3 regions of the Bacillus sp. 05T21 genome follow, and region 1 is predicted to be linked to each of the others. Evidence: riboswitches for the same ligand, from Rfam matches in the RefSeq annotation. Region 1 holds a riboswitch; each other region holds the start of a gene.
The links. Region 1 has a riboswitch for S-adenosylmethionine ahead of AC1DKZ_RS21930 (sugar ABC transporter substrate-binding protein). Riboswitches for the same ligand answer to the same signal wherever they lie in the genome.
Positions count from the first base shown of each region.

Region 2: another riboswitch for S-adenosylmethionine. It lies ahead of mtnK (S-methyl-5-thioribose kinase); the one in region 1 lies ahead of AC1DKZ_RS21930 (sugar ABC transporter substrate-binding protein).
Region 3: another riboswitch for S-adenosylmethionine. It lies ahead of metI (cystathionine gamma-synthase/O-acetylhomoserine thiolyase); the one in region 1 lies ahead of AC1DKZ_RS21930 (sugar ABC transporter substrate-binding protein).

Region 1 is NZ_JBFTMD010000015.1:25,724-32,410, reverse strand. Features, by position in the region: gene AC1DKZ_RS21955 (DUF1540 domain-containing protein) at 1-111, shown strand, start outside; gene AC1DKZ_RS21950 (hypothetical protein) at 144-395, opposite strand; gene AC1DKZ_RS21945 (L,D-transpeptidase) at 559-1,320, opposite strand; gene AC1DKZ_RS21940 (SDR family oxidoreductase) at 1,543-2,409, opposite strand; gene AC1DKZ_RS21935 (NCS2 family permease) at 2,634-3,935, shown strand; SAM riboswitch class I at 4,028-4,133, shown strand; gene AC1DKZ_RS21930 (sugar ABC transporter substrate-binding protein) at 4,221-5,333, shown strand; gene AC1DKZ_RS21925 (sugar ABC transporter ATP-binding protein) at 5,330-6,687, shown strand, end outside.
Region 2 is NZ_JBFTMD010000001.1:372,829-379,515, forward strand. Features, by position in the region: gene AC1DKZ_RS01885 (DUF1129 domain-containing protein) at 1-560, opposite strand, end outside; gene AC1DKZ_RS01890 (PadR family transcriptional regulator) at 560-892, opposite strand; gene AC1DKZ_RS01895 (3-hydroxybutyrate dehydrogenase) at 1,089-1,865, shown strand; gene AC1DKZ_RS01900 (YvrJ family protein) at 1,926-2,063, opposite strand; gene mtnA (S-methyl-5-thioribose-1-phosphate isomerase) at 2,354-3,409, opposite strand; gene mtnK (S-methyl-5-thioribose kinase) at 3,406-4,584, opposite strand; SAM riboswitch class I at 4,673-4,813, opposite strand; gene AC1DKZ_RS01915 (carbon-nitrogen family hydrolase) at 4,885-5,748, opposite strand; gene AC1DKZ_RS01920 (aminotransferase class I/II-fold pyridoxal phosphate-dependent enzyme) at 5,763-6,687, shown strand, end outside.
Region 3 is NZ_JBFTMD010000001.1:579,273-585,959, forward strand. Features, by position in the region: gene metH (methionine synthase) at 1-503, opposite strand, end outside; gene AC1DKZ_RS03110 (bifunctional homocysteine S-methyltransferase/methylenetetrahydrofolate reductase) at 503-2,335, opposite strand; SAM riboswitch class I at 2,407-2,516, opposite strand; SAM riboswitch class I at 2,719-2,832, shown strand; gene metI (cystathionine gamma-synthase/O-acetylhomoserine thiolyase) at 2,922-4,034, shown strand; gene metC (cystathionine beta-lyase) at 4,031-5,194, shown strand; gene AC1DKZ_RS03125 (cysteine hydrolase family protein) at 5,356-5,868, shown strand; gene AC1DKZ_RS03130 (ArsR/SmtB family transcription factor) at 6,302-6,592, shown strand.

The DNA of each region.
Region 1 (6,687 bases):
CAAATTGAAAACAGTTCATATACAAACGCTACTTTAACAAACGAGACGCTTGAAAGTTCTGTAACAACGAGTGTAGAAACGTGTTGTCATACATTTAAACCGAAATATTAAACGTAAAAGCATACGATTAGTCGTATGCTTTTTTACATTCCTCTCCAAACATCATGCATCATAAAAAAGTACAAAATAACGAGAAGGACCGTCCCGCATAAAGTAATGCGTCGATATACACTCTTCTCCCCTTCCCTCGCTTTAACAAATGCCCAAATAAATCCGACGAACAATATTAAATCAATATATGGAACATAAAAGGAAAAGACGAGTAACGCATATAAATACACGATAAATAAACAAGTCGTGATTAAGAAAATTTTAAATGCAAATTCACTTTTCATAATGTGACCGCCCCCCAGTCTGTACTGTATTATATTCAGCAAAACATAATAGTTGCTGTTTCAATTTTTTCATCTCACTATTTACAGGCGCGCAATTGGTATGAAATCATTAAAACCAACTAAACTTCATCACAAATAAGCTACCGTCTATTTACGGTAGCTATTACGGGACATTATATTTCCGTTTATATAGGTTACTTAAAATCGAATAAGGTAATTGTTCATAACGAATTTTTTCTCCTGTTTCATCTACAATATACAAATTGTTTCCTATATAATAGGTTCCATCTTTTCGTTTGGAATACACTGTGTATCTTTCATTTGGCAATACTGTTTTTACTTTCGTCAATTGTCCATTTGGTTCTTGCCAATATATATTTACACGATCTACTAACGTAAGCATTCCAATTTGTTCTTCTTCTACTTTACGACCATTCCAGCTCACAACACGATAACCTAGCTTATATGCTTCATATTCGGGACTCGTATGAAAACGAGAAATAATTACTTTCGTCTGTAATTGTACCCGGTCGTATAACCATTGTATGTCCCGATCGTGCATGCGAATACAACCATTCGACTCCCGGCTTCCAATCGTTCCTTCCCGATTTGTCCCGTGAATTGCATATTCCTTTTTATCTAGACCTAGCCACCTCGTACCGAGAGGGTTATTCGGAGCACCTCCAGCTATTTTTTTACGATGGTATTCTTTATTTTTATATTTAGTTATAATACAAAAATTCCCTTCAGGCGTCGGGGTGCTATCTCTTCCTGTCGTTATCGGAAATGTTCTAGTATAGTTTCCATCTTCAAAAAAAGACAGCTGATTCGTCGTAAGGTTAACTAATATTAAATGATCTGTATTAGCAAAAACGCTAGCTGGCAGGCAGAAAAATAGGATTACGATAAACCATACTTTCTTCATCTAAATCCTCCCTAGCACTAACATCATAATAAAGTGAAACTTTACTCGGTGGGAGGGTTTGTCCATCCCCTACTGAATATTAGCCTTCACCAATCGGGCATTTACGGGCAGGTATCTCCCACCTAACTTCCTTGCATTCGCCGAATTTTGAGGTAGGAATCTTACTGCCCGCAAATAGCGGGATAAATGCAATTAGCTTTACTTTGCTCTTATAAATGAAAACTATCCATTCACAATTACTCCACCATTTACATGCATCATCTGTCCCGTTACATATGCCGAATCACTAGACGCTAAATATACATATGCAGGCGCTAATTCATACGGCTGACCAGGCCTTTGCATAGGAACATTGCTCCCAAACTGTGATACTTTTTTCTCATCAAAACTGGATGGAATAAGCGGTGTCCAAATTGGGCCTGGTGCAACACCATTTACACGAATTCCTTTTTGTACTAACGACTGAGATAACGATCTTGTAAAAGCGACAATTGCTCCTTTCGTTGCAGAATAGTCGATCAACGTTTCATTTCCTTCATACGCAACGATAGATGCCGTGTTTATAATTACATCCCCTTGCTTTAAATGAGAGAGGGCTGCTTTTGCAACATGAAAATAAGAAAAAATATTAATACGGAACGTTTTTTCTAGCTGTTCCGCTGTAATATACTCTAGTCCTTGCTGCGGATATTGCTGTGCGACGTTATTCACAAGAACATTTAGCCCCCCTAGCTGCCGGGCGGTCTCTTCTACAATCTCTTTACAATGTTGTTCATTACTCAAATCTCCCGGCAATAATACACAATTCACGCCTTCTTTTTCCACAAGTTGTTTCGTCTCAGTTGCATCTTCGTCCTCATCTAAATAAGCAATCGCAATATTTGCTCCCTCTTTTGCAAAAGCGATAGAAACAGCTCTTCCAATCCCGCTATCTCCTCCTGTAATTAATACATTCTTTCCTTTTAACTTTTCACTTCCTTTATAACTTGGATCTTCGAACTTTGGAAGAGGATTCATTAACGATTCAATACCAGGTTGTTTATTTTGATGTTGTGCTGGCATTGTTAAAAAGTTTTTTTGCTGCGGCATAACTTCCTTCAACTCCTTTCTCCTTATAATGCGCACAATAAAAAAAACTACTTACACATTAAAGAACCGCAATTCACACACAGTTTTACGATTAATATTCGAATTTACGACATAAAATATGAGTTGTTCTAAAGTTTTTATGCAAAACTATTGCAAAATAGTTAAAAAACGAATATTATATATAACTGTTGTGAAAATTATTCGTAAAAAGAAAGGATGTTTATATGTTTAACCTTTCAAAACATAAAACTTCTATTAAAACTGAAATTATGGCAGGTATTATTACCTTTTTAACAATGGCATATATCATTGTCGTAAACCCTGTCATCCTTGGGGATGCAGGTGTTCCGTTTGAACAAGCATTTACAGCTACAATTATCGCTGCTGTTGTCGGAACATTATTTATGGCGATCTTTACTAATTTACCAATCGCAATTGCACCAGGTATGGGATTAAATGCTTACTTCTCTTATTCTGTTGTAAAAGCCCATGAAGGCATGACTTTCGCAATTGCATTTTCTGCTGTATTCGTAGCAGGTATGATTTTAATTTTGTTATCATTCACATCTTTCCGTACGAAATTAATGGAAGTAATTCCTGAGAACTTAAAACATGCACTTACTGCTGGTATCGGTCTTTTTATTGCTTTTATCGGTTTGCGCTTAACGGGAATTGTTACAAAAAATGATGCAAACTTAGTTGGGCTTGGCGATCTTCACTCTGCTCCAGTTCTACTAGCATTAGCTGGCCTTGGAATTACAATTATCCTTATGTCTTTAAATATAAACGGGGCACTATTTATCGGAATGTTATTAACTGGTATTATTGCTTACTTCACAGGTCAATTAATATTTTCAAGCGGCGTTACATCAATGCCTGGATTACCAGAAGGAATTATCGTTTCAAATCCAATTACTGCTGTATCTGATGTAATTAACTACGGATTATACGGCGTTGTGTTCTCATTCTTCCTTGTTACACTATTCGATACAACAGGTACACTACTTGGCGTTGCACAACAAGGTGGATTTATGAAAGATGGAAAGCTTCCAAAAGCAGGACGAGCTCTTCTATCTGACTCATTCTCAGCAACAATTGGAGCTATGTTCGGAACAACACCATCAACAGCTTACATTGAATCATCTGCTGGTGTTGCAGCTGGTGGCCGTACTGGTTTAACAACTGTTACAGTAGCTGTTCTATTTGCATTAGCAGCATTCTTCGGACCGTTAGTGAGCGCTGTTTCTGGCGTTTCAGCTATTACAGCACCATCACTAATTATCGTTGGTAGTCTTATGATGGGCTCAGTTCGCCACATCGATTGGGATACATTCGATGAAGCATTCCCAGCATTTTTAGTAATCTTAAGCATGCCACTTACATCAAGTATCTCAACAGGTATTGCACTTGGATTTATTTCATACCCACTTATGAAAGTGGCAAAAGGACAATTCCGTGCTGTTCACCCACTTGTGTATTTATTCGGGATCTTGTTCGCTTATCAATTAGTTTTCTTACCACATTAAAATCCCTCGTTGTGAGGGATTTTTTATTTACAAAAAAACATTTGACAACAGCATACACTTATGGAATAATTCGAAATAGTTAAATATTCGATGTCTTATCAAGAGCAGGTGGAGGGATGAGCCCTACGAAGCCCGGCAACCGACCCATTTATGGGCACGGTGCTAATTCTTACAACACATTGTGTTGAAAGATAAGAGTAATATGATAAGACGTCTTTTCTATATGAAAAGACGTTTTTATTTTCACTCCCTCCTCTCTTTTCTTAATTTAGGAGGGATTTTTTTATGAAAAAATTATGTTCCACCGTACTCATTATTCTCTTACTCGCATTAACAGCTTGCACAAATGAACAAGATGCTATCTCTTCACAAAAGCAACAAACGGTGAAGAAAGAAGCTACTACAGCAGCAAATCATTTACAAACAGAAATTCCAAGCCAAGTAAAAAACCCATTAAAAATCGCATTAATTATGCAAATGTCCATCGGAACTTTTTCCTCTCAATATATTGAGGGTGTCAAAAAACAAGTCGAGCTATTCGGCGGCAGTGTGCAAGTCTACAATTCTGATAATGATTTAGCAAAAATGGCAGCAAATCTAGATACTGCTATTAATTCAAAAGTTGATGGTATTTTAATTGATCACGGTCGCTCTGAAGCACTAAAACCCGGAGTAGAAAAAGCATTACAAGCGAATATTCCTGTAGTTGCATTTGATAACGACCTACGCTTACCAGGCGTAACGATTATTGATCAAGATGACTATAGTCTTGCATGGAAATCATTAAAAACGTTAGCGGAAGATCTGAATGGACAAGGGAATATCGCCGTCGTATGGGTTGGCGGATTTGCTCCAATGGAACGTCGCAATGTTATCATTGATGCTTTTTATAAACGTTATCCAAATATAAAAGAAGTTGCACGCTTTGGTACCGCTAGTAATAACACACCACTTGATACGCAAACACAAGTAGAGGCTTTACTAAAAAAATATCCGAAAAAAGGTGATTTACAAGCTATTTTCGCTTCGTGGGATGAGTTTGCTAAGGGGGCCGTCAAAGCACTCGAACAAGCTGGTCGTACAGATATAAAAGTATACAGCATTGACTTAAGTAATGAAGATTTACAACTCATGCAAAAAGAAAATTCACCTTGGACTGCTACGGCTGCAACCGATCCAGCTGAAGTCGGTAAAGTTCAAGTGCGTTTCTTATACAAGAAAATCGCTGGTGAACAAACGCCCGATATTTATTCACTAGAACCTTATTTAGTAAAGAAAAATAGTTTGCCACAAGAAAATATAACGATGGATCAATTATCAAAACATATAAACGGTTGGGGAGACTCGAAAGATGCATATTCACCTTGGATGAAAAAATTAGAGAAGGAGAAAAAATGATGACATTCTCTCTTCAAAACATTACATATTCTTATCACATCTCTACCCCTGTACTAGAAAATGTTTCTATTAACATACAAAAAGGAAAAGTTCACGCTTTACTAGGAATGAATGGTGCAGGAAAAAGTACTTTACTAAAAATAGCAACTGGTGAAATTCAACCAGTTGCTGGGAATATAAAAATTGATAATCAGTCTATTTCCTTTACTTCACCACGCGATGCAAAAAAGCATGGTATTTCTTTCGTAACACAAGAAGTGGATCACGGACTTATTCCTGGATTATCTGTATTAGAAAATGTACTAATCGATCATTTAGCAATGCAAAATAAAGCACTATTTTCAAAATCAAAATTAGTGGCACTCGCTAAACAATACTTGCAAGCTGTACAGGCCGACTTAAATATTCTTGAAGATGTTTCAAACTGCTCATTACATGAAAAACAATTACTTCTCATCGCAAGAGCTCTATCTAACAATACAAATTATCTTTTATTAGATGAGCCAACTTCTTCTCTTGGACCAAAAGAAGTCGAAACCTTTGGGAAACTATTAAAAGATTTAACATCAAAAGGAATTGGCATCATCCTGATTTCTCATCGTTTATCAGAGATTCGAAAATTTGCGGATGAAGTAACTGTTTTATATAAAGGTAAAGTTGCACTTTCTAAAGCCATTACAACGATTACGGATCAACAAATTGTTGAAGCAATGACTGGAAAACAACTTACACTTCCTATTAATACAACACCAAAACTCGGGAGCGAAGAAATATTGAAAGTACAAGAACTTCAATTACATAAAGACCATCCTCCGCTTTCTCTTACAGTACGAAAAGGAGAAACTGTTGTGATATACGGATTAATTGGAAGCGGAAAAACAACACTTGCTGAAACTTTATTTGGTGCCCGTCATACTTATCAAGCAGAAATCGACGGTCAAAATATAGCGATTAAAACACCGCGGGATGCGATTAAAGCGAAAATTGCACTTGTACCAGAAGAAAGAAGAAAACAAGGCGTATTTCTTTCGGAAGACATTATAAGTCACACAAATTTACACCAATCAGGTTGGAGACGAAAACAAACCGAATTAAATAATGCTACTGCGGCAATTACTACTTTCGGCATCTCACCAAATGATCCAAAAGCCTTTATTCATTCACTTAGCGGTGGAAACCAGCAAAAAGTCTCGATTGCAAAGTGGAATGGATTCAAACCTAATCTATTTCTTTTGGACGAGCCAACTAAAGGTGTAGACGTCGCTGCGAAACAAGACATTTTTCAATCCATTCGCAACATTACAGATGGCGGAAATTCCGTAATTTATTTCACAGGAGAACAAGATGAAGCGCT
Region 2 (6,687 bases), on a different contig from region 1:
AGGATAAAGATCCCTCCAGCTAATATATAACTTTGGACTAGAGTCAACGTAAACATCGTTGTAGGATATATCACATCTAATATCGTAACTGCTCCTAATAAAAACATTGGCGCAATCATGACTAAAAACCACATAGAAAACCACGTTTTTGTAAAACTTGTTACAAATGTCATTTTACGAAGCAGAAAATTAGGACCCATTACAGCTACGATCAATGTAAAACTATAGCCAATACACTGAATAAGTGAAATCTGTAGAATTCCGTTATTCACTATTAAGATAGAAGCAATAATCCAAAACGATACGATATTCATTACCGTAAACCCAATTTGCTTCCAATTTTCCTGTCTATCCCTTTCCATTACTTTTACAAGTTCATTTGCATATTCTTTCGGTGAGCTTCCGAAAATATCTTCTACACTTTTCCCTTCACCCTCACCTTCTATTAAATGCAACTCTGCATCTTCTAAAAAGCTTTCAATATCGCTTTCTTTCACACTCTTTGCAGTTAAAAATAATCTCATATCTAATAAAAAATTTCGCGCTTCATTTGATAACATTATTTTTTTCTCCCCTTCCCTTCAAGTAGACGCTCTACACTACTTTGCATCGCTTCCCAGCGATCCATAAATTCATTAAGTGCTTCCTCGCCTTTTTCTGTTAATGTATAATATTTTCGCTTTGGGCCAGATGGAGATTCCTTCATTACACTTGTTATTAATCCTTCCTTTTGCATTCGTATTAATAACGGATAAATACTTCCCTCACTCGCCATTGTAAAACCATACTTCGCTAATCTTTCACTCATTTCATAACCGTATATTTCACCTTCAGAAATAATAGCAAGTAAGCATCCTTCTAAAATCCCTTTCAGCATTTGACTTGTCGACATAATTAAAATCCTCCTACTATCTTGTTTTACAAGATAGATAAGCGTAAGTATCTTGCTTTACAAAATAGTATAGCAAACGCTACTTTGCAAAACAAGATAGCTAGCAATATTTTTCCAAATGTTTGCAGGAATTTTATTATCACCTCTCTAAATAGAGCAATAAGAGAACTTTTATTATGAAGGAGTGTTTTTCATCATGGTTACAAATCGAGTTGTCTTTTTAACAGGTGCTGCGAGCGGTATTGGTTATGAAATGGGAAGTGCTTTTGCCAAAGAGGGTGCTAAAGTTGTGATTAGTGATCGTCTTGAAGAACGTGCGAAAGAAGCTGCTGAACAATTGCAAAAAGAAGGCTATCAAGCCATTGGTTTAAAATGTGACGTTACATCTGAAGAAGAAATTACAGCAGCAATTTCTCAAACAGTTACTCACTTCGGCTCATTAGATGTATTAATTAACAACGCAGGAATGCAACATGTTTCACCGATTGAAGATTTTCCAACTGATAAATTCGAGCTTCTTATTAAAATTATGCAAATCGCTCCATTTATCGCCATCAAACATGCTTTTCCGGTTATGAAAAAGCAAAAATATGGTCGTATTATTAATGTTGCTTCGATTAACGGACTTGTTGGATTCGCTGGAAAAGCTGCCTATAATAGCGCGAAACATGGCGTAATTGGATTAACAAAAGTTGCTGCTTTAGAAGGCGCTACTCACGGAATTACTGTTAATGCGCTTTGTCCTGGTTATGTCGATACTCCCCTTGTACGTAATCAATTACAAGATTTAGCCACTACAAGAAATGTACCACTTGAAAATGTTTTAGAAGATGTCATTTATCCTCTTATACCACAGAAACGTTTGCTACAAGTACAAGAAATTGCTGATTATGCTATATTTTTAGCAAGTGAAAAAGCAAAAGGCATAACTGGTCAAGCTGTCGTTATCGATGGTGGATATACTGCTCAATAAAAAAATAAAGTTTGCTCTTCGCGAGCAAACTTTATTTTACTTTTTATCGCGAGGATCTTTCTACTTTAGTAATTGTTTAGGGAGTTTCTCAATTGCAACAATCACTCCGTCTAATTTACTTTCAATCCGATGGAGTAAATATAATGTTACAACAATTGGAAAGCCCACATTACCTATCATCCTAATCCACTCTTCCATCTTTCTCTCCTCCCTTCATTACATAAATAAGAGGAAAGGAAGACTTAAGGCATAAAAAACAAGCTATTTTTTATTAGCTTGTTTTTTAACTACTCAGCCATACATTTCATTTTTCAGCATATAGATTGCTACCATGAAGATATAAGTGGTCCTACACCTTGCTACCTTTCTTTGTTTTAAAACGTTGCGCGTGGTAGGAACAGGCACTTACCGCTCCTATACATAGCCAGTCCCTCTCGACCATTTAAAAACATGCTTTTCCACCGTTTTTTTATATAGCGACTGAGCAGTTAGCTTATTTTTTCAAATAATGATGTAATTTCTTGCTTATAATCTCCACGTAAAATACCTTTCTCAGTAATAATCCCCGTAATTAATTCATGCGGTGTTACATCAAATGCAGGGTTAAATACAGGCGTTCCAAGTGGCGCCACTTGTTTCCCAAAAATTTTCGTAACTTCTGTTTCATCTCTTTCTTCAATGACAATTTCAGCACCTGTTTGTTTCGTAGTATCAAATGTAGATAACGGTGCTGCAACGTAAAATGGGATACCGAAATACTTTGCTAATATAGCTAAATTTAATGTTCCTATTTTATTAGCAGTATCACCGTTTTCAACGATTCGATCTGCCCCTACGATAATCGCATTAATTTCTTTCGTTCGAATTGCATGTGCTGCAGTATTATCCGTAATAAGCGTTACATCAATGTCTGCTTGTTTCAATTCCCATGTCGTTAAACGACCACCTTGTAAAACCGGCCTCGTTTCACACGCATACGCATGTAAACGCACACCCTTCTCTTTCCCAATATAAAATGGGGCTAATGCTGTTCCATATCTAGCAGTTGCAATACTTCCAGCGTTACAAATTGTTAAAATTTTATCACCGTCTCTAAAACATGTTAAAGCATGTTCTCCAATACTTCGGCACACCATTTCATCCTCTTGCTGAATATGAAGCGCTTCTTCTTCTAATATTTTTTGAGCTTCTTTTATTGTAGTAATCTCTTGAATAGATTCTCTCATACGATCGATTGCCCAAAATAAATTGACTGCTGTCGGGCGTGATGTTCCTAAATAGTTACAATCTCTATTAAACTTCTTTTGAAACTCATAGATATTTATAGCATCGTATTTCTTTGCCGCAAGCGCCAAACCAAACGCAGCTACAATTCCAATTGCAGGCGCTCCTCGTACTTCTAACATAATGATACTTTTCCATACATCTTCAACATTCGTTAATGTTTTGTATTCAGTGACATGCGGCAACTTTGTTTGATTTAATACTGCAATTGTATCGCCTTTCCAACTTACAGATCTCGGAATAGTAATAATTGTACTCATGCTTTTACGCCTCCAACTGTCTGTTGAAATAATGTTCGAAACAGTTGAATATCAGCACACTTAGCTTCATATTTTATTAGTTCTCTACCTAAGGATAACGCTTGTTTTTTAGCTTGAATTCTTTTTTCTTTATTTGCTATCCCATCTAAATCCGCTGCATGAGCTAAGCCAATTGTTCTACGAATCAGTTCACATCCGGCAAACCCGACGGCATCAGTAAAGATATTTTGCAAAATAATTGGTAACCATTGTTTTTCTTTCGTATATGCTTCTACACCTTCTCCAATCCATAACTTCGTAAAGTTTTCTACAAAATAACTCCATGTCTTTTCTATATGGAAAAATAGTACACTTCTCTTTTCTTCTTCTCTAGATAAAGCATTTAATAATAGATTTGCAATAAATTGACCGATATCAAATCCAAATGGACCGTACGTTGCAAATTCTGGATCAATCACTTTCGTTTCAGAGGGTGATGAAAAAATACTACCAGTATGTAAATCACCATGAATAAGCGCTTCTTTTCTCGTTAAAAACTTATATTTATATTGTGCTACTTTTAGCTTTAAAGTTTTGTCACTCCAAAGTTCATCAATCACTGACTGTAAATCTGACTCATAATCATTCGTATCGTAATGTCCAAACGGATCCGTAAAAACTAAATCTTCTGTAATTTTACTAAGGTCTGGATTTACAAATGTACCTTCTAGTACCCTTTTCTCTTCTGACTGTAAACCGAAATCTGAAGTATAAAACAAAACATGTGCTAGAAAACGACCGATATGCTGGGATAAAAGTGGATATCCTTCTCCATCTATTAATCCTTTTCTTGTAATTGTTAGTCTTGATAAGTCTTCTATTACTGTAACTGCTAACTCTTCATCATGACTGTACACTACCGGAACATAATCTGGCACATACTTCGCAAAAATTTGTAATGCTTTACTTTCAATCGTCGCTCTTTTTATAGACAGTGGCCAGCTCTCACCAACTACTTTCGCATATGGCAGTGCTTGTTTTATTATAATAGACTTCTCTCCATCATCTAATTTGAACACGTAATTTAAATTTCCATCTCCAATTTCATGACAAACTACATTTGCTTTCTTTTCAAAATAACCGTGTTCTTTCGCATATTGTATAGCTGTTGTTTCAGTTAATGAATAATATCCCATCGTCTTCTCCTCCTTTTCATTCAGAGGTTTTTCTAAAATAGAAAAACCCCTTTCCACAAAGAAAGAGGTTTGAAGTTTATCTTCTCCCCTCTTATCTGCCAGAAAGTTTACTTTCTGCTGGAATTAGCACCGTGCCTTTTGGCGTCATAAACGCCCCATTTCACAATGGTATTACGGTCGGTTGCTGGGCTTCATCGGGCCAAATCCCTCCACCTGCTCTTGATAAGAGTTGCATATTTTTTTGAATTTTTAACTTTATGATGAAGACTATACCAAGAATAAAAATCACTTGTCAACATTTTATTTATATAATTCTGGACGGCGATCTGCAAAAACTGGGATTCCTTTACGTACCTCTTTAATCTTCTCGAATGTAAGCTCTCCAAATAAAATAGATTCCTCTTCATTTGCCTCTACCACAACCTCACCCCACGGATCGACAATTAAAGAATGACCTGCAAACTCATTATTCGGATCCTTTCCAGCCCTATTACATGCTACAACGTAACACTGATTTTCAACTGCTCTTGCTTGTAATAGCAAGCGCCAATGTGCCAAACGAACTAATGGCCATTCTGCTACAACGAATAAAACTTTTGCACCTTTAACTGTATGAACACGCATCCACTCCGGAAAACGAATATCATAACAAATTGTTCCAGCGCACTTTACATCATCTAGCGTAAATTCACCTGTCTCATTACCAGCAACTAAATATTTATGTTCATCCATAAGCTGAAATAAATGCACTTTACTATATTCATTTACTTGCTGCCCTTCGCGGCTTACAACATACATCGTATTTGTAACACCTTGCTCTGTTTGCTTTGCTACGGAACCACCAACAATATGTACACCATATTGTTTCGACCATTCTTTCAACATTTCTTGCGTTTTCAATCCATCCCTATCTGCAATCTCAGAAAGCCTTGTTAAATCATATCCCGTTGTCCATAGTTCTGGTAAGACGACAACGTCTGGTTTCTCCTTCATCGCTTCGCTTATTTTATTTTTAGCGCTCTCAATATTTTTTTCTACATCTCCAAAAGCAATATCCATTTGAATACATGCGACTTTCATTTTGTCATCCCCATTCTTAATTTTTTCTTTACAAAATACTGGAAAGATTATATCATTTGTCACTAGAATTGTAACAACTTTCAAAAGAGGTGGAAAGTATGAAATTATTTCAACCTTCTGAGATAGTAACATCATTGCCAACACAATTTTTCGCTTCACTTGTTGCAAAAGTTAACAAAGTCGTTGCAGCTGGTCACGATGTTATTAATCTAGGACAAGGTAATCCAGATCAACCAACACCGCAGCATATCGTAAAAGCTTTACAAGATGCTGCCGAAAAGACCATTCATCATAAATATCCGCCATTTCGCGGACATGAAAGCTTAAAAGAAGCCGTGGCAACATTCTATAAAAGTGAATACGGCGTAGAATTAAATCCAAAAACTGAAGTTGCTATTTTGTTTGGCGGAAAAGCTGGATTAGTAGAATTACCACTTTGTTTTACAAACCCTGGCGATACCATTCTCGTTCCAGATCCAGGTTATCCAGATTATTTATCCGGAGTTGCTTTAGCAAAAGCGCACTTTGAAACAATGCCGCTTATTGCAGAAAATAATTTTTTACCAGATTATACAAAAATTGATGACTCTATTGCCAAGAAAGCAAAGTTAATGTTTTTAAACTATCCTAATAATCCTACCGGTGCTACAGCATCAAAAGATTTCTTTGATGCAACAATTCATTTTGCTAATAAACATAATATATTAGTTGTTCATGATTTTGCTTACGGTGCTATCGGATTTGATGGTCAAAAGCCTGTTAGTTTCTTGCAAGCAGATGGCGCCAAAGATGCAGGAATTGAAATTTATACATTATCAAAAACTTTCAATATGGCTGGATGGCGTATTGCTTTTGCAGTAGGGAATGAAAGTGTCATCGAAACAATTAACTTATTGCAAGATCATATGTATGTTAGTATTTTCGGTGCAGTTCAAGACGCAGCACGCGAAGCGCTATTAAGTTCGCAATCCTGTGTAGTAGAACTTGTTAATAGTTATGAATCTCGCAGAAATGCTCTTATAG
Region 3 (6,687 bases), on a different contig from region 1:
GCAGCTTTCACATTACGCATATCTTGACTCGTTTCAACGAGTAATACATCAACTTCTCCTCTTAATAGTCCTCTCGCTTGCCTTGTATAGGCTTCAATTAACTCTTCAAAAGTCACACCACCTGTAACACTAATCGCTTTCGTCGTTGGTCCCATCGCTCCCGCAACATACACTTCTTTCCCACTTTCTTTAACCGCTTGCTTCGCCAAAAGCGCTGCCCTTTCGTTTAACTCTTCATCTAAATGAGACAATGCATAATCACTTAATACAATATTTGTTGCACCAAACGTATTCGTTTCAATAATATCTGCTCCAGCTTCAATGTAGACTTTATGAATATTTAAAATAACATCCGGTCTTGTTTTTACTAAATATTCATTACAACCTTCGTATTCTTCTCCTCCAAAATCTTCCGCTGTTAAGTCTTCTTGCTGGATCATCGTTCCCATTGCACCATCTAATATTAAAATTTCATGTTGTAATCTCTCTTCTATTCGTTTCATCAATTAATACCTTCTTTCACTTCTTGCTTTTCTCTCACATATTTCACGAGATGTTCTGTAATTTCATATTTTAAAAACGGTGTAATAAGATACATACCGTTAAAGTATTTCATCGCCGCATCGATCAACTCTTGTGAAATACGAATCCCTTCCTCTATGGCTGCCTCTTTCGTTTCATGTCCATCCATTCTTTGTCTTATCTCTTCAGGGAGAGTAATACCCGGCACTTCAAAATGAAGAAAATCTGCGTTCCGCTTACTTACTAACGGCATAATTCCAATAAAGATAGGTTGTTCCAAATGCTTTGTCGCTTCATATACTTCTTCTATTAAAGCAACATCATATATCGGCTGCGTTAAGAAATATTCAGCACCAGCATCAATTTTTCGTTCCATTCGCTTGACCGCTGCTTTTAAATGCCTTACATGAGGATTGAATGCACCTCCAACAGAAAATCTTGTTGCCGGACCAATTGATTTCCCTAAAATAGAGCGACCGTCGTTCATCTCTTTAATCATTTTAATGAGCTCTATCGATGACAAATCATATACAGAAGTTGCACCTGGGAAATCACCAACACGCGCTGGATCACCAGTTAAAGCTAGCACTTCCTCCATACCTAATGCTGATAATCCAAGTAAGTGAGACTGTAGTCCAATGACGTTATGGTCTCTACACGTTAAATGCGTCAATACTGGAATATCATGCTTCGTTAATAATGCACCCATAGCCATATTCGAAACACGAGGAGATGCTAATGAATTATCTGCTAGAGTAATAGCATCCGCTCCAGCCCTTTTCAGTGCTCTTGCCCCTTCAAAAAAACGCTGCGTGTCTAACGTTTTCGGTGGATCTAATTCCACTACAACTGTCGTTTGTTTCTTTGCCTTTTCTGCTAGAGTAACATGAGCTCTCGAACGCTTCTCATGTGTATGGACCACTTTAGGCCTTTGAATCGTCTCCTTTGCTATTACAGGTGCAACATTTGCAATAGCACGTTTCATTCCTTCAATATGTTCCGGGGTAGTACCACAACAACCACCTAATAAACGAATACCTTGTTCAATAAAGTTTGGTGTCATTTCTTCAAAATACGCTGGACTTCCCTCATATACGTAACGCCCTTCCACATAATTCGGGAGACCTGCATTCGGATATGCTGATAAATAGCCATTTTGAGGAATCGATATCATTTTGAAAGCTTCCGTCATGTGAAGCGGGCCTAGTTGACAGTTCAACCCAACAACATTGGCACCGTAATCTAAAAGCTGTTTTAATATTTCATTGACATCATTCCCATTTTGAGTCGTACCTGCCTCATGTAACGCTAACTGAGCAACAATCGGAATATTCGTTTGTTTACGCAATACTTTAACCGCATGCAATAATTCAAATTCATCATAAAAAGTTTCTAATAGTAATCCATCAACCTGTTCTTCTAGTAAAGCACCTGCCTGCTCAAGTAACATAAATTCTCGCTCTATATCAGTCGTTGTAACAGCACCAATATGTTTCATACCTCCAATTGTCCCTAAAATTGCATTCCGCTCTGTTACTGATGCTTTCGCAATATTCACTGCCGCTTTATTAATTTGGACAACTTGATTTTCTAGACCATACATGCGGAGTTTCGCTTCATTCGCACCATACGTATTCGTTTGAATAACATCCGCTCCAGCAGCTACATATTGTTTATGGATCGATATAATTAAGTCCGGATCAGACAAATTCAATTCTTCAAAACTACTTTGTAAACCATGAGAATGTAATAAAGTTCCAACTGCACCATCACCTATTACAATTCCTTTTGATAATAAATCTAGTAATTTCACGAATCTCCCTCATTTCTATCAATATAAAAAAACCCCTCTTCACTTTGAAGAGGGGGACATAATTGTTCCTCCTCTTATCATGCAAAACACACGTTTTGCAGGTTTTAGCACCGTTTCAAACATTTAGTTTGAAGGTTGCCGGGTTTCACAGGGCCTTTCCCTCCACCGCTCTCAATAAGAGTTTGTCTTTATTATTTTATTTATGTAGCTAAAAGGAAATACGTTCCCCTTTTAACAATGTTTGTTAATTTTTTATAAATTTAGCACGCACTAAAATAAAAGTCAATGACACTTGCGGAAAAATAAAAATTATTTAAAATAAAGTTGCAATTCAATTATCTTTTGTTGTAAAGTTAAAACCATAATAAAATTTCATACGAACATTCTTATCTAGAGAGGTAGAGGGACTGGCCCTTTGACGCCTCAGCAACCATTAACATTCATTCGTTAATAAGGTGCTAATTCCAGCAAATTGTGAAAGATTTGACAGATGAGAAGAAGACTCTATTCAATCCGAAAGCCTTCTTCTTAGAAGGCTTTTTTTATTTTCACTTAGTCGTTCACTTTAAAAAGGGGGAATTTTCACATGTCAACAATCGAAACAAAACTAGCACAAATCGGGAACCGTAGCGAAGCTACAACAGGAACTGTTAATCCACCTGTTTATTTCTCAACTGCTTATCGTCACGAAGGAATTGGTAAATCTACTGGTTTTGACTATTCAAGAACTGGAAATCCGACTCGCGGTCTTTTAGAACAGGCAATTGCAGACTTAGAAAGCGGTGAGCAAGGTTATGCCTGTAGTTCAGGAATGGCGGCTGTTCTCCTTGTCCTTTCACTATTCCGTTCCGGAGATGAGCTTATCGTATCTGAAGACTTATACGGGGGAACATATCGTCTATTTTCCGAACATGAAGACAAGTGGAATATTCGATGTAGATACGTAGATACACAATCTATTAAACAAATTGAGCAAGCAATCACATCTCAAACGAAGGCTATTTTCATAGAAACACCGACTAATCCATTAATGCAAGTAACTGATATCGTAAGTGTAGCAAGTGTAGCGAAAAGGCACGGACTACTTCTTATTGTAGATAACACGTTCTATACACCTTATATACAGCAACCATTAACAGAAGGTGCAAACATCGTCCTTCATAGCGCAACTAAATATTTAGGCGGTCATAACGATGTACTAAGCGGACTTGTCGTTGCGAAAGGGAAATCTCTTTGCGAGGAGCTTGCTCATTATCATAATGCCTCTGGTGCTGTCTTAAGCCCGTTTGATTCATGGCTATTAATTCGAGGGATGAAGACTTTAGCACTTCGCATGAAACAGCATGAAGAAAACGCTCATGCAATTGTTGCTTATTTAAATGATGAAGATGGTGTGACAGATGTATTTTATCCAGGAAGAGGTGGTATGATTTCATTTCGCCTTCAAGATGAAACTTGGATTAATCCTTTCTTACAATCTTTATCCTTAATTACATTTGCTGAAAGTCTTGGCGGCGTCGAAAGTTTAATGACTTATCCAGCAACGCAAACTCATGCCGACATTCCAGAAGATGTTCGAACAGCACGTGGTGTGTGTAATCGTCTTCTCCGTTTTTCAGTCGGCATCGAAAATAGCAACGACTTAATTCAAGACTTAAAGCAAGCAATTAAACTTGTAAAAGAAGGTGTAAGAATATGAGTTATTCCATAGATACGCTTTTACTGCATAATCAATACAAGCATGACACACACACAGGAGCTGTTAACGTTCCCATCTATAACACATCAACATTCCATCAGTTTGATGTAGATGCTTTCGGAAAGTATGACTATAGTAGATCTGGAAATCCAACACGTGAAGCTCTTGAAGATATCATTGCTTTATTAGAAGGCGGGACAAAAGGATTTGCCTTTGCATCAGGCATTGCAGCCATTTCTACTGCATTTCTCCTTCTTTCACAAGGTGACCATGTTCTTATTTCAGAAGATGTATATGGAGGCACTTATCGAATTGTTACTGAAGTTCTCTCCCGTTATGGTGTTTCACATACATTTGTGGATATGACCAATGTGGAAGAAGTAAAAGAAAACATTAAACCAAATACGAAGCTCTTTTATGTAGAAACACCTTCTAACCCACTTTTAAAAGTGACAGATATTCGTGCTGTTTCTAATCTTGCAAAATCTATTGGTGCTCTTACTTTTGTTGATAATACATTTTTGACACCACTATTTCAAAAACCGCTTGATCTTGGCGCAGATGTCGTTCTTCATAGTGCCACAAAATTCATTGCCGGTCATAGTGATGTTACTGCCGGATTAGCAGTTGTAAAAGATGCCGAACTCGCTCAAAAACTTGGATTTTTACAAAATGCATTCGGCGCTATTTTAGGTCCTCAAGATTGTTCTCTCGTACTTCGCGGCCTAAAAACATTGCATGTACGTCTTGAGCATTCAGCTGCAAACGCCAATAAAATTGCACACTATTTACAAGAGCACACTAAAGTTCAAAATGTCTATTATCCTGGCTTACAAACACATCTTGGATTTGACATTCAACAATCTCAAGCTACATCAGCCGGAGCTGTCCTATCTTTCACTTTACAATCAGAAGACGCACTCCGCCAATTTTTATCAAAAGTAAAATTACCTGTCTTCGCAGTTAGTTTAGGAGCTGTCGAATCGATTCTTTCCTACCCAGCTAAAATGTCACATGCAGCACTGTCGCAAGAAGCTCGTGATGAAAGAGGTATTTCTAATTCATTACTTCGGTTATCCGTTGGCCTTGAAAATGTTGACGATTTAATATCCGATTTTAAAAATGCCCTTTCTTATGTAGAAGAACCTGTAAATGCATAGGACGAACAGAAGATATGAAATTAAGTTTTCATATCTTCTTTTTTATGCCGTTAAGTATATTTTTTACTTTTCGTATAGTTCATAAAAAAACGAAAGAGCACCATCTATTTCCAAGTAATGAATTAATTGATATATTAAAAAGTAAAAAAGGGGCAAAAATAATGGATACTTGTGCAGATGTTTTAATCGTTATCGATTTACAAAATGGGGTATGTTATAGCGGAGAGCATTTATTTGATTTACAAAACTTGCTTACAAAAGTAAATAAAAGAATTTCTTCCTATAGAAAATCAAATAAACCAATCATTTTTGTTCAACATTGTGATGATGATTTAGTACCCGAAAAAGAACTTTGGGCTATTCATACCGATCTAGATGTTCAAGAACAAGATTTTTTTGTAAGAAAAACACATGCAAATTCATTTTATAAAACGAACTTAAAAGAGATTTTAGACCAATTATCTGTACATCGTATTGAATTTTGTGGTGCCCAAACAGAGTACTGTATGGATGCTACGATTAAATTTGCCCATGGACTGGGATACGAAAACTTCATGGTACAGAAAACAACCTCTACGTTAAATAATCCATTTATGTCCGCAAAAGAGACAATTAATTTTTATGAGAATATATGGAATCACAGATTTTTAAAATTGATACAAGATGAACTCTAGAATAAATGACTAATGACTTAATTATTCTAAGATTTATCAGTTACATCCAAACATTTCATTATCATCATAAAGAAGCTGATCATAATCAGCTTCTTTTCTTTTAACCTGTTATATATTCTATATATAACATTATAATTCCTTTGTCATATTATTTTAAAAATTTTGTATATTCATTTGAAAGAATAAGAAAATCATGATAAAATTGTGTTACGAATATATCTATATCTTTCAATTTTTGAAACGCATCAAAATTTTCACTCAAAAATGTCATTTTACAAAACTGTGCAAATTTATCTATTTTATTTACATCAGGGTCTCTTTTCTTACAATTTCTTTACTTTAGGACTTTTTTTCTGCAACAACTGTTTTCTTTTCTTTGATTTTTTGGTATGTATAGTATGGTATAACAGCTCACACGGAGGTGGAAAAGAACATGTTAGAAACCTTTCAAAAAGAAATAGAACTATATGAAAGCAATGCAGAATTATTGAAAGTGCTTGCTCATCCTGTTCGCTTATGTATTGTAAAGGGATTAATTGAACGTGGCCCAAGCAACGTTTCTACAATGTACACAGGCTTAAACATGCCACAATCTACAATTTCACAGCATTTAGCAAAGTTAAAAAGTGCTAAAATCGTTTCTAGTGAAAGAAAAGGATTGGAAATTTACTACAAAGTAGAAAACGAAACAATTATTCAACTCGTTCGCGTATTATTAGGTTAGGGACCTATAGACAGAGAAAAAGAGTGTATTCTATATTTTTCATCTCATATCTTTAATATAAATATATATCATGAGAGAAAATATATAATGCTACA